Regions from separate parts of the Lysinibacillus sp. Y5S-8 genome, predicted to be linked through region 3. Evidence: riboswitches for the same ligand, from Rfam matches in the RefSeq annotation. Region 3 holds a riboswitch; each other region holds the start of a gene.
What was found. A riboswitch is a leader RNA that binds a small molecule or an ion and turns the genes downstream of it on or off. The one in region 3 is predicted to bind S-adenosylmethionine.
Positions count from the first base shown of each region.

Region 1 (3,278 bases), 480 kb from region 3:
TGTTGCCAAATCTATAGCTGTTAAAGCGGTACTAGACCATTTTAACATTGGTCCTGAGAATGCTATTGCTTTTGGAGATGGGAATAATGATATTGATATGTTAGAGCATGTAGGACTAGGTATTGCTATGGGAAATGGTAGCGCAGCTCTAAAAGCGGTTGCGAATTTTGTTACAAAGAGTTCCACTGAAGGTGGTATTGACTTTGCTTTACGGCAGTTTCAAATGATATAAAGCTGCTGAAGGTCTTAAAGTCGATGCTTCAGGTTCTCTTAGATATATTGAAGGAACTTGTTAATCAATGAGTTTTAATAAATTTTGGGTGGGATGTTATATGGCACATCATGTGCAATCTCTAATTGAACATTACGGGTATTTGGGTATTATCGTGATCCTAATTGGAGGCGTTGTTGGGTTGCCACTTCCTGATGAAGTCTTTCTAACATATGTTGGCTACAGTGTTTATATAGAAAGCCTTGAACACATTCCCGCTTTAGTAAGTGCAATGATTGGTGCAGTTGGCGGTATTACCTTAAGCTACTATATCGGCTATCGTTTTGGCTTACCATTATTGCAGAAATATGGACCCAAAATTCATATTACGGAGCAAAAAATTGATTTTACAAAACAACTGTTTACTAAAATTGGGCCAACTTTATTATTAATAGGCTATTTTATACCTGGTGTACGGCATCTGACAGCCTATATTGCGGCAATTAATAATTATCCATATAGAAAGTTTGCTTTTTTTGCCTATACAGGGGCATTTATCTGGACTTTCACATTTATAACGTTAGGGAGGATGCTTGGGGAGAAGTGGCGGTTTGTTGGTTATTATTTATCCCATTATAGTATTTATCTCATCCTATTGTTTGGCCTCGTAATGCTCATCGTTTACTATCTATTCAAAAAAAGAAATATACGAAAATAAAGGTCTGTATGATTCAACACATGAATCGTACAGACCTTTGTGTTATGGCAAAATAGCAAATGAGCGTACAGGGAATCCAGATGCCTTTTCAGGCTTAGGGACGATATTGAAGATAATTGCCCCCTTCGCAGGTAGCTTGTCCAAGTTAGTCATCAACTCAATTTGATAGATGTTTTGTTCAAGCACGAAGTATTCGCCATCTAGCTTACCATTTTTGTGAAAATCAGCGGCTGAATCAGTATCAAATGTTTCATGGCCAAGTGCACTTATTTGACGTTCCTTCAATAAAAATTGTAAAGCCTCTAAGCCCCAGCCTGGTATATGGTTATGTCCATCCATATCTTGGTTACTAAATGCCTCTTTATCTGGCCAGCGCTTACTCCAATCCGTACGTAGCGCTACAAAGGTACCTGCTTCAATTACTCCATGTTGTGCTTCAAAATCAAAAATATCTTGCACACTTAGCGAGAAGTCATGATTGCTAGCAGCTTCTCGTGATTTATCAATGACGACAAGAGGAAGAACTAGTTCTTTTAGTTCTAATTCTTCTAGATAGCGGGAGTCTCGCACAAAATGAATGGGTGGGTCGATATGTGTGCCATATTGTCCTGGGAACGTGAATTGTTGTGCGAAGAACCCGTCATCATGAGAGAATAATGTTTCAAATTTAGCATCTTCAAACATAAAAAAATGTGGGGAATTAGGGCCGAATGTATGTGTTAAATCAACCCATTGTTTTGATTTTAATAATTGTAATGCTTGTAAAAGTTGGTTTGACATTGATTTCACTGCTTTCTGTTAAAATTAGTAGAAAATAAAAAAGAGTCCCCTTAGAAGAGGACTCCAAAATAAGCAACGGTAGTTCTTCTTCTCATCTTTAAGGCTTAAAATTTTGCCAATTGGAATTAGCACCATACTGTTGAGCTGGTTGCTGAGACTTCATCGGGCCAATCCCTCCGTCTCTCTCGATAAGAAAAGTGATATAAGAATTTTCAGAAATAATAATAAAAACACTTTAGCATAGAATTTTATAGTTTACAAGTTCGATAGAGATATAAGGGTAAATTTTTTTACCAACTTAAATTTATGGTTATGCCACAACAACCATTATCCATAAGACGTATTCTGAAATTGTCTGGTGTATAATTTGCATCAAATTTCATCGTAATGCCTGTTGATGTGATTAATTTATCAACCTCTGTTTTATTTGAAAGCTGTGCAGCATTCATTAGATCATGTGCAAATTGTTGGGAGCTATCAATTTTATCCGTAAGCAATTGAGCCTGTTGCATTATCGCCTTTATCCGTGTAGCTGAAATTTTTAATTTATGTGTGTCGACAGGTGGAAAGGGGTTAGTGTTCGGCATTGCTAAATGTTGAGGAATAGGTCTAACGGCAAGCTGCTGGGCAAGTGGCGACGTTGGGTAATGATAAGGATGAACAAAGTACGGATAAGGATTGTAATACAATGTAATTCCTCCTATCCTATAGCTGATATCTTATCTTATGTAGCTAGACGTCTTTAGGTGTTATTTTGCAGTGCAATGTCTGTCCTAATCATTTAAAAAGGAAGCCAAAGTGAGCTTCCTCTTTTAGCCGAGAACATGTAAGACATCATCAATTTTTTTACTATGAGACAGTATACCGTAATTCATCCATGTTAAAAAATCCACTTCATATACACAGTTGGTTTTGACTGCAGCTAGATTTTTCCACATAGAAGTTTTTAAAATCGTACGCTCCTCGTTCTCGTAAATGGAATGTTGTTTATCAAAAGTAATAAATAAATGATCCGCATCTAATTGCAGCAATTGATCAAATGTCAGTGGTGCTTTACGTTGATTGTGCGGAATACTCCAGACAAGTGGATGTGGCATTAAACCTAGGTCACGATATAAAATTGGCCCCGTATAGCCACATTCAGGACCCGCATATAGAGTAATGCCAATAGCTGAAATGCGGAGAAATGCCACACTTTGCCCATAAACGGATTTACTAAGAATTCCTTTTGCTTGCCGTACCTTATCCTCATATTGTAGGATCACATCTTGCATCAAGGAGGTTTTTCCCGTTAAATCAGCAATCTTAAACAAAGTAGACTGCCAGTTCTCTCCAGGATGTGAGATATGACAGATGGGAGCTACTTCATTTAAATGATGACAGGATTCCCATCGCTCTATACCTGCATCTAGCATAATTAATGTTGGTTTATAGTGAAGGAGTCGATCCATTTCTCCATTTTGTACATCGATATCAGGCACTTCTTGTAGACCTAAATAGTCTTGTTTTCCCCATTTTGGATGACTGAATTGAGCAATTGGTGTAATCCCAAGGGCGACAAAGAAATCT
Region 1 covers NZ_CP145889.1:4,382,677-4,385,954, reverse strand. The annotation lists partial or broken gene V6670_RS21470 (Cof-type HAD-IIB family hydrolase) at 1-232, shown strand, start outside; gene V6670_RS21465 (DedA family protein) at 333-929, shown strand; gene V6670_RS21460 (cyclase family protein) at 972-1,709, opposite strand; SAM riboswitch class I at 1,798-1,904, opposite strand; gene V6670_RS21455 (hypothetical protein) at 2,000-2,398, opposite strand; gene V6670_RS21450 (helix-turn-helix domain-containing protein) at 2,522-3,278, opposite strand, start outside.
Region 1: linked by a shared signal. The riboswitch ahead of V6670_RS21460 (cyclase family protein) and the one ahead of V6670_RS00975 (ATP-binding cassette domain-containing protein) in region 3 are both predicted to bind S-adenosylmethionine.

Region 2 (3,278 bases), 1.1 Mb from region 3:
AGGGATCAGTACTTTCCAAATGATTGTGGATGTTTTTGCCCCCATTGAACGGGCTGCTTCAATGACACCTTTATCTATTTCACGTAACGCAATTAATACCATACGAGCGTAGAACGGGGCTGCACCGATAATTAGAGCAGGTAATGCCGCATTTGCTCCCCGAATCGTACCAAGTAAGAATTTCGTAAATGGAATTAATAAAATAATTAACACGATAAATGGGATGGAGCGGAAAATATTAACGATTGAACCCGTTAAAAAGTTAACCATTTTATTAGCCCATAGCTGATTAGGGCTTGTTAAAAATAGAACGATCCCAATGACTAACCCAAGAATAAATGTGACAACTGTAGAAATTGCTGTCATGTACAATGTTTCATACATAGCTTGCCACATATTTTCCCAGTCTACGTTTGGAAAAAGATTAGTTACCATTTGCGATCACCTCCGTTTGTACTTCGACTGTATTTAAATAACGAAGGGCTTCAGCCACATTTGTCTTCGAGCCATCAATTTGCACAATCAGTGTACCGTATGCACCGTTTTTCGTTTGCGAAATATTACCATGAACAATGCTTACTTCTACATCAAATTGTTTCACAAGATGTGAGATAACCGGCTGTTCGGTCTTTTCACCAACAAAAATCAGTTTAACAAGTTGTCCAGTTGGATAATTTGTTTTGATTTGTGCCACCGTATCCTGTGTTTCCTTTGTATCCGTAATCTGAGATACGAATTTTTTAGTAATAGCCGCTTGTGGTGCTTGGAAAACTTGCAATACCTCACCACGTTCCACTATTTCGCCTGCCTCCATGACCGCTACACGATGACAAATTTTGCGGATGACATGCATTTCATGGGTAATCAAAACGATTGTTAAGCCTAAACGTTCATTGATATCAACGAGTAAATCAAGAATGGCATCCGTCGTTTCAGGATCGAGTGCGGAAGTCGCCTCATCACATAGTAAAACCTCTGGATTATTCGCTAATGCACGGGCAATCCCTACACGCTGCTTTTGTCCACCAGAAAGCTGGGATGGATATGCTCTGTCACGTCCCTCTAGACCAACAAGTGCAATTAATTCCTTCACTCGTGCTTCACGTTGAGCCTTTGAAACACCTGCTATTTCTAGTGGAAATGCAATATTTTCGGCAACTGTTCTAGACCAAAGTAAATTGAAATGTTGGAAAATCATACTTACCTTTTGTCTAGCTGCTCTAAGCTTTTGCCCTTTAATCGATGAAAACTCTTGACTGTTCACCGTTACTGTTCCTGTTGTCGGTTTCTCTAAACCGTTTAATAAACGAATCATGGTACTCTTACCAGCGCCACTATAGCCGATAATGCCAAAAATTTCACCTTTATTGATGGTAAGGTTGACGTCTTTGACTGCCGTTAATTCGCCATTTGCTGTTTTGTACTTCTTCGTAATATTTTGAAGCTGGATCATAGCGAATACTCCTTTTCTCATATAGAAAACCCCTTCACTCACAGACAAGTAGAAGGGGTCACGTATAATAACGTTAAACCGTTCTCTCATCTTTCAAAGAAAAATCTTTGAGTGATTTGGCACCTTTTCACTTTGTGATGGTTGCCGGGCTTCATAGGGCACTTCCCTCCGCCACTCTTTATAAGAGTTCGATATATTTAATGTTTTAGTAATATATTTGATACTTTACCACGCTAGTAAAGTTCAGTCAATTGATTTTTTTAACAATTCGTATAAAAATGGTACGGATTGAAAAGCATAAATCTTATCTGTCACTTTTCCGCCATCACTAACAAGTAAACACGGAACACTTTCAATTTGATGCTCAACAGCAACATGCTCTAAAAAATTTATATTCGCTTTACCTATTGGTAGCTGTGGCAATAATTGTTCAATAATGGACATCATTTTAGATGCCACTGCACACGTTCCACACATCGGTGTATATAAATAAAACGCAGCTTTCTGTCCAGACTGTTTAGCCGTTTCCCACTGCTCTTTTGACCATTCTTCCATTTCCTCACGCAACCTTACAAAATATATTCATTATGGATTGAAAAATGTGCACGCAGTAATATCATCGCTAACACTTTTCTTGGTGTCGTCTCTACTTCCTTATAGGTTGGCATTGTACGTAAATGCTCTGCCTCTGGATAATGTCTGTCCATTAATGCACGCAGCTTGTCGCCTGAAGTATCTGCATCAAAAAAAGTAAATAGCTCACAGCTCTCATAGGGATCGAGCAGCTCTTCTAATTGATGCACACCAATTGTACCATTCGTACATAGTATTGTAACATTCTCATTTAAAATTGGCTCAATTTGTAGCTTATCTGAGCGTCCTTCTACTATTAAGCATTTTCCCTCGAACATTACGCCACCTCCATTTAGACATACCCACTTATAAGTCATTATATAACAAAAAACGCCGGTAGTTTCCGACGTTTTTCGATTATAGCTTGTCTTATTCAGCGATCATTTCTTCGTATTGCTCTGCTGTCATTAGTTTTTCAACTTCTGATGCATCAGCAGGCTCCACAACGATCATCCATGCTTTTTCATATGGTGATTCATTAACGAATTCTGGGCTATCTTCTAAATCTGCATTTACTTCAACTACAGTACCTGAGATTGGTGCATACAATTCAGAAACAGTTTTAACTGATTCTACGCTACCGAATGGATCATCTGTTTTGATTTCGTCGCCAACTTGTGGAAGCTCAACGAAAACGATATCTCCTAATTCAGATTGTGCGAAGTGAGTAATACCAATACGTACTTTTCCATCTTCTGTTTTTACCCATTCATGTTCTTCAGAATAACGTAAGTCTTTAGGTGTGCTCATGCAAAAAACCCCTCCATAAATATGTAATATATTCACTTTCAGTGTGCCATACTTCTCCTATAAAAACAAGATTCAATTACGTGCCAGCTTAATTGCGGTCCACAATTTTTTCAAGTTACTTGAAATACATCTCTGTTAAAAATTTGTGACATCTGCCGGTGACTTTATCTCGGTTAGAAGAGTCGTTCGATCCTGTTTAAATACGGCTATTTCCAAGTTTGCTCAAAATCTGATTCTTTAAACCCTAGCGTTACTTTTTGGCCATCCGTTACGATTGGACGTTTGATTAACATCCCATCAGAAGCAAGTAGCTCCAGCTGCTCATCTTCAGTCATTTCCGCTAGCTTGTCCTTTAAACCAAGCTCACGATATTTCATACCCGATGTATTAAAAAATTTCTTCAAAGGCAGTCCACTGGCTTGCCAAATGGCTGTTATTTCAT
Region 2 covers NZ_CP145889.1:3,718,363-3,721,640, forward strand. The annotation lists gene V6670_RS18175 (methionine ABC transporter permease) at 1-435, opposite strand, end outside; gene V6670_RS18180 (methionine ABC transporter ATP-binding protein) at 425-1,453, opposite strand; SAM riboswitch class I at 1,537-1,640, opposite strand; gene V6670_RS18185 (thioredoxin family protein) at 1,697-2,008, opposite strand; gene V6670_RS18190 (TOPRIM domain-containing protein) at 2,023-2,364, opposite strand; gene gcvH (glycine cleavage system protein GcvH) at 2,456-2,836, opposite strand; gene V6670_RS18200 (arsenate reductase family protein) at 3,043-3,278, opposite strand, start outside.
Region 2: linked by a shared signal. The riboswitch ahead of V6670_RS18180 (methionine ABC transporter ATP-binding protein) and the one ahead of V6670_RS00975 (ATP-binding cassette domain-containing protein) in region 3 are both predicted to bind S-adenosylmethionine.

Region 3 (3,278 bases):
ATCCAAAGGTTATCTATTGTGCGATTACTGGTTACGGACAAACTGGACCTTATAGCAATCGACCTGGACACGATAATAACTATTTATCTTTAGCAGGCTTACTCGATTATTCACGCCATAAGGATAAAAAGCCTGTATCCATGGGGGTTCAACTAGCTGATATAGCTGGAGGGACAATGCATGCAGCAATTGGGGTACTGGCTGCTGCCCTCCATCGTGAAAAAACAGGCGAAGGACAATTCATAGATATTAGTATGACAGATGCTGTCTTTTCGCTGAATACTATGTATGGTGCTGCGTTTATTGGGGGTGGTCGTGTACCACAGCCAGAGCAAGAAATTTTAAATGGAGGCAGTTACTATGATTTTTACAAAACAAAAGATGGACGCTTCTTCTCTGTCGGTAGTTTAGAACCTCAATTTCGTAAACTGCTCTGTGAAGCACTCGACATTCCTGAGTTGATTGATAATACCTTTAATGATTCTTACTATACGCAAATACGCTTTAAAGAGGCTGTTCATGATGCCTTTCTATCAAAGACATATGAGGAATGGCTTGAGGTATTTAACGAGGATTTTGAAGGTTGTGTAGAGCCTGTACTCACTTTTCCAGAAGCATGTGAGCATCCACAGCTGAAGGCTCGCGGCATGATTGTCGATATTCCAAAAAGCGATGGCACCATGCAACAGCAAATTGCTTCTGCCTTTAAATTTGATGGCACTGAGCCTGAGTACAAGTATGTCGGTGCCAAGCTTGGAGAGCATAATGAGGAAGTATTGACTGCACTTGGCTATAGTGATGAACAAATTGCTAGTTTACGGGAAAAGGGCGTTTTAGAATAACGGAAAGGTTCAATTTGGAAGTAGGCAATTTTCAAATTGAACCTTTTTTATGGCTGCCTGCTCATTGACATCCTCAGTAACATAAGCATAAATTATTTCACTAGAAAAAACGTGGCTACCAATGTACCCCTGCTGTTATTACAGTAAATGAATTTATTTTTCTAATAAAACTTTTTAAAAGAAATGTTGACATATAATTCATCAAGCATTATAGTATTGTTTAAATCTTAACAGACAATTAAATACGATAATTTCTTCTTATCCAGAGAGACTGAGGGACAGGCCCAATGAAGTCTCGGCAGCGGGTTATTAACATAATACCGTGCCAATTCCTGCAAATGTACTTACATTTGAAAGATGAGAAGGAAGTAGTTTCTTCAATAGTGAGGACCTTCCTTTTTTTCTTAATCGATAAGAACAAAAGGAAGGTCCTTTTTGTTCTTTATATTTAAATAGGGAGTTGAGCAAGTAAATGATTGAATTTCAAAATGTAGCGAAAACCTTTAAATTTGGTGATCGTGAAGTGAATGCAGTGAAAGATGTATCTCTTTCAATTCAGCAGGGAGAGATTTTTGGAATTATTGGATTTAGTGGTGCAGGAAAGAGCACATTATTGCGGCTTGTGAATCTATTAGAGAGTCCAACCCATGGCGCTGTTCAAGTACAAGGTGTTGATATTAATTCGCTCACACCAAAAGAGGTAAGAAAGCTGAGAAGAAGAATCGGCATGATTTTTCAAAATTTCAACTTATTTTCCTCAAGAACGGTAGCTGGAAATGTAGCCTATCCACTTAAGCTGGCGGGCGTGCCTAAAAAAGAAATTAATGAAAGAGTTGCAGAACTTCTTAGCTTTGTTGGTCTTACAGAAAAAGCGAACGATTACCCTGAGCAATTATCTGGAGGCCAAAAACAGCGGGTTGGAATTGCGAGGGCGCTTGCTACCTCCCCTGATATATTAATTTGTGATGAAGCAACGTCAGCGCTCGACCCGGATACAACTGGGGAAATTCTTCGCCTTCTCAAAAAAGTAAACAAGGATTTAGGAATCACTATTTTGCTAATCACACATGAGATGAATGTCATCCAACAAATATGTGACAGAGTAGCAGTCATGGAAAATGGAGCAGTAATTGAATCTAATTCAGTTTTTGATATTTTTACAAATCCACAGCATTTAACAACTCAACGGTTTATTCAATCGGTTCAGCAAGATCGACCATCTGCATCTCTATTAGAGGAATGGAGAAAAAAAGGCGGCAAAAATTTATACCGTGTTATTTTTAAAGGTGATATTGCTAGCGATCCTATCCTTTCTCGCGTAACAAGAAAATTTGACGTGGATGTTAATATCGTCTATGGCTCTGTCCGAGAAATTCAAGAGAAGTTCTATGGGAACTTGCTCGTCTCATTTGAGGGCCGTAGCGATAAAATACCTAGTGTTCTTACTGAATTACAAGATATTGTAACTGTTGAGGAGGTAAAATTCAATGAAGGTTGATTGGACGACTTTTTGGCCCCGTATTTTTGAATCTACGGGTGAAACGATTTTAATGGTTATTATAACCCTTATCTTTGGTTCTATTCTCGGTATAACAATAGGTTTACTACTATATGTGACACGAAAAGGAAATATTTTAGAGAACAAATTCGTGTTCCAATTGTTAAATTTTTTAATTAATATTATTCGCCCAGTTCCATTTATTATTTTTCTAGTGGCCATTAGCCCATTAACAAGAATGGTTGTTGGAACAACGATTGGTACGTGGGCAGCGATCTTTCCGATGACGATTGCCTCATCATTTGGTATTGCGAGAGTAGTAGAGAATAACTTAGTTAGCATAGACCCAGGGGTAATTGAAGCCGCAAAGGCAATGGGAGCAAGTCCTCTACAAATTATTTTTACTGTATTAATTCCAGAGGCACTTGGACCGTTAATTTTAGGCTTAACGTTTGTGACAGTCGGTTTAATAGATTTCTCTGCAATGGCTGGTACAGTTGGCGGAGGCGGTTTAGGTCATATTGCAATGACATATGGTTATCAACGCTTTGATGGAAGTGTCATGCTTGTGACCGTTATTATTCTTATTATTCTTGTACAAATTGCGCAGTGGATTGGGAATAAGCTATCAAGAAAAATTATGCGACGGTAAGAAGGACATTTTTCATTTGAATAAAACAACGAAAGAGGAGATCAATAATGAAAAAGTGGTTTAGTATTTTATTAGTTTTAACAGCCGTATTAGCATTGGCTGCCTGTGGGTCTGATTCAGCTACAGATAATGCTAAAAAAGAAGAAAAAGTAAAGATTGGTGTAACTGGAACAGATGGTGAAGTATGGCCGATTTTAAAAGAGAAAGCTAAAAAGGAAGGGATTGAAATTGAGCTTGTTGAGTTCTCTGACTATACATTGCCGAATCAGGCATTAGCAAATAAAGA
Region 3 covers NZ_CP145889.1:192,878-196,155, reverse strand. The annotation lists gene V6670_RS00980 (CaiB/BaiF CoA-transferase family protein) at 1-842, shown strand, start outside; SAM riboswitch class I at 1,098-1,206, shown strand; gene V6670_RS00975 (ATP-binding cassette domain-containing protein) at 1,315-2,340, shown strand; gene V6670_RS00970 (methionine ABC transporter permease) at 2,330-2,992, shown strand; gene V6670_RS00965 (MetQ/NlpA family ABC transporter substrate-binding protein) at 3,040-3,278, shown strand, end outside.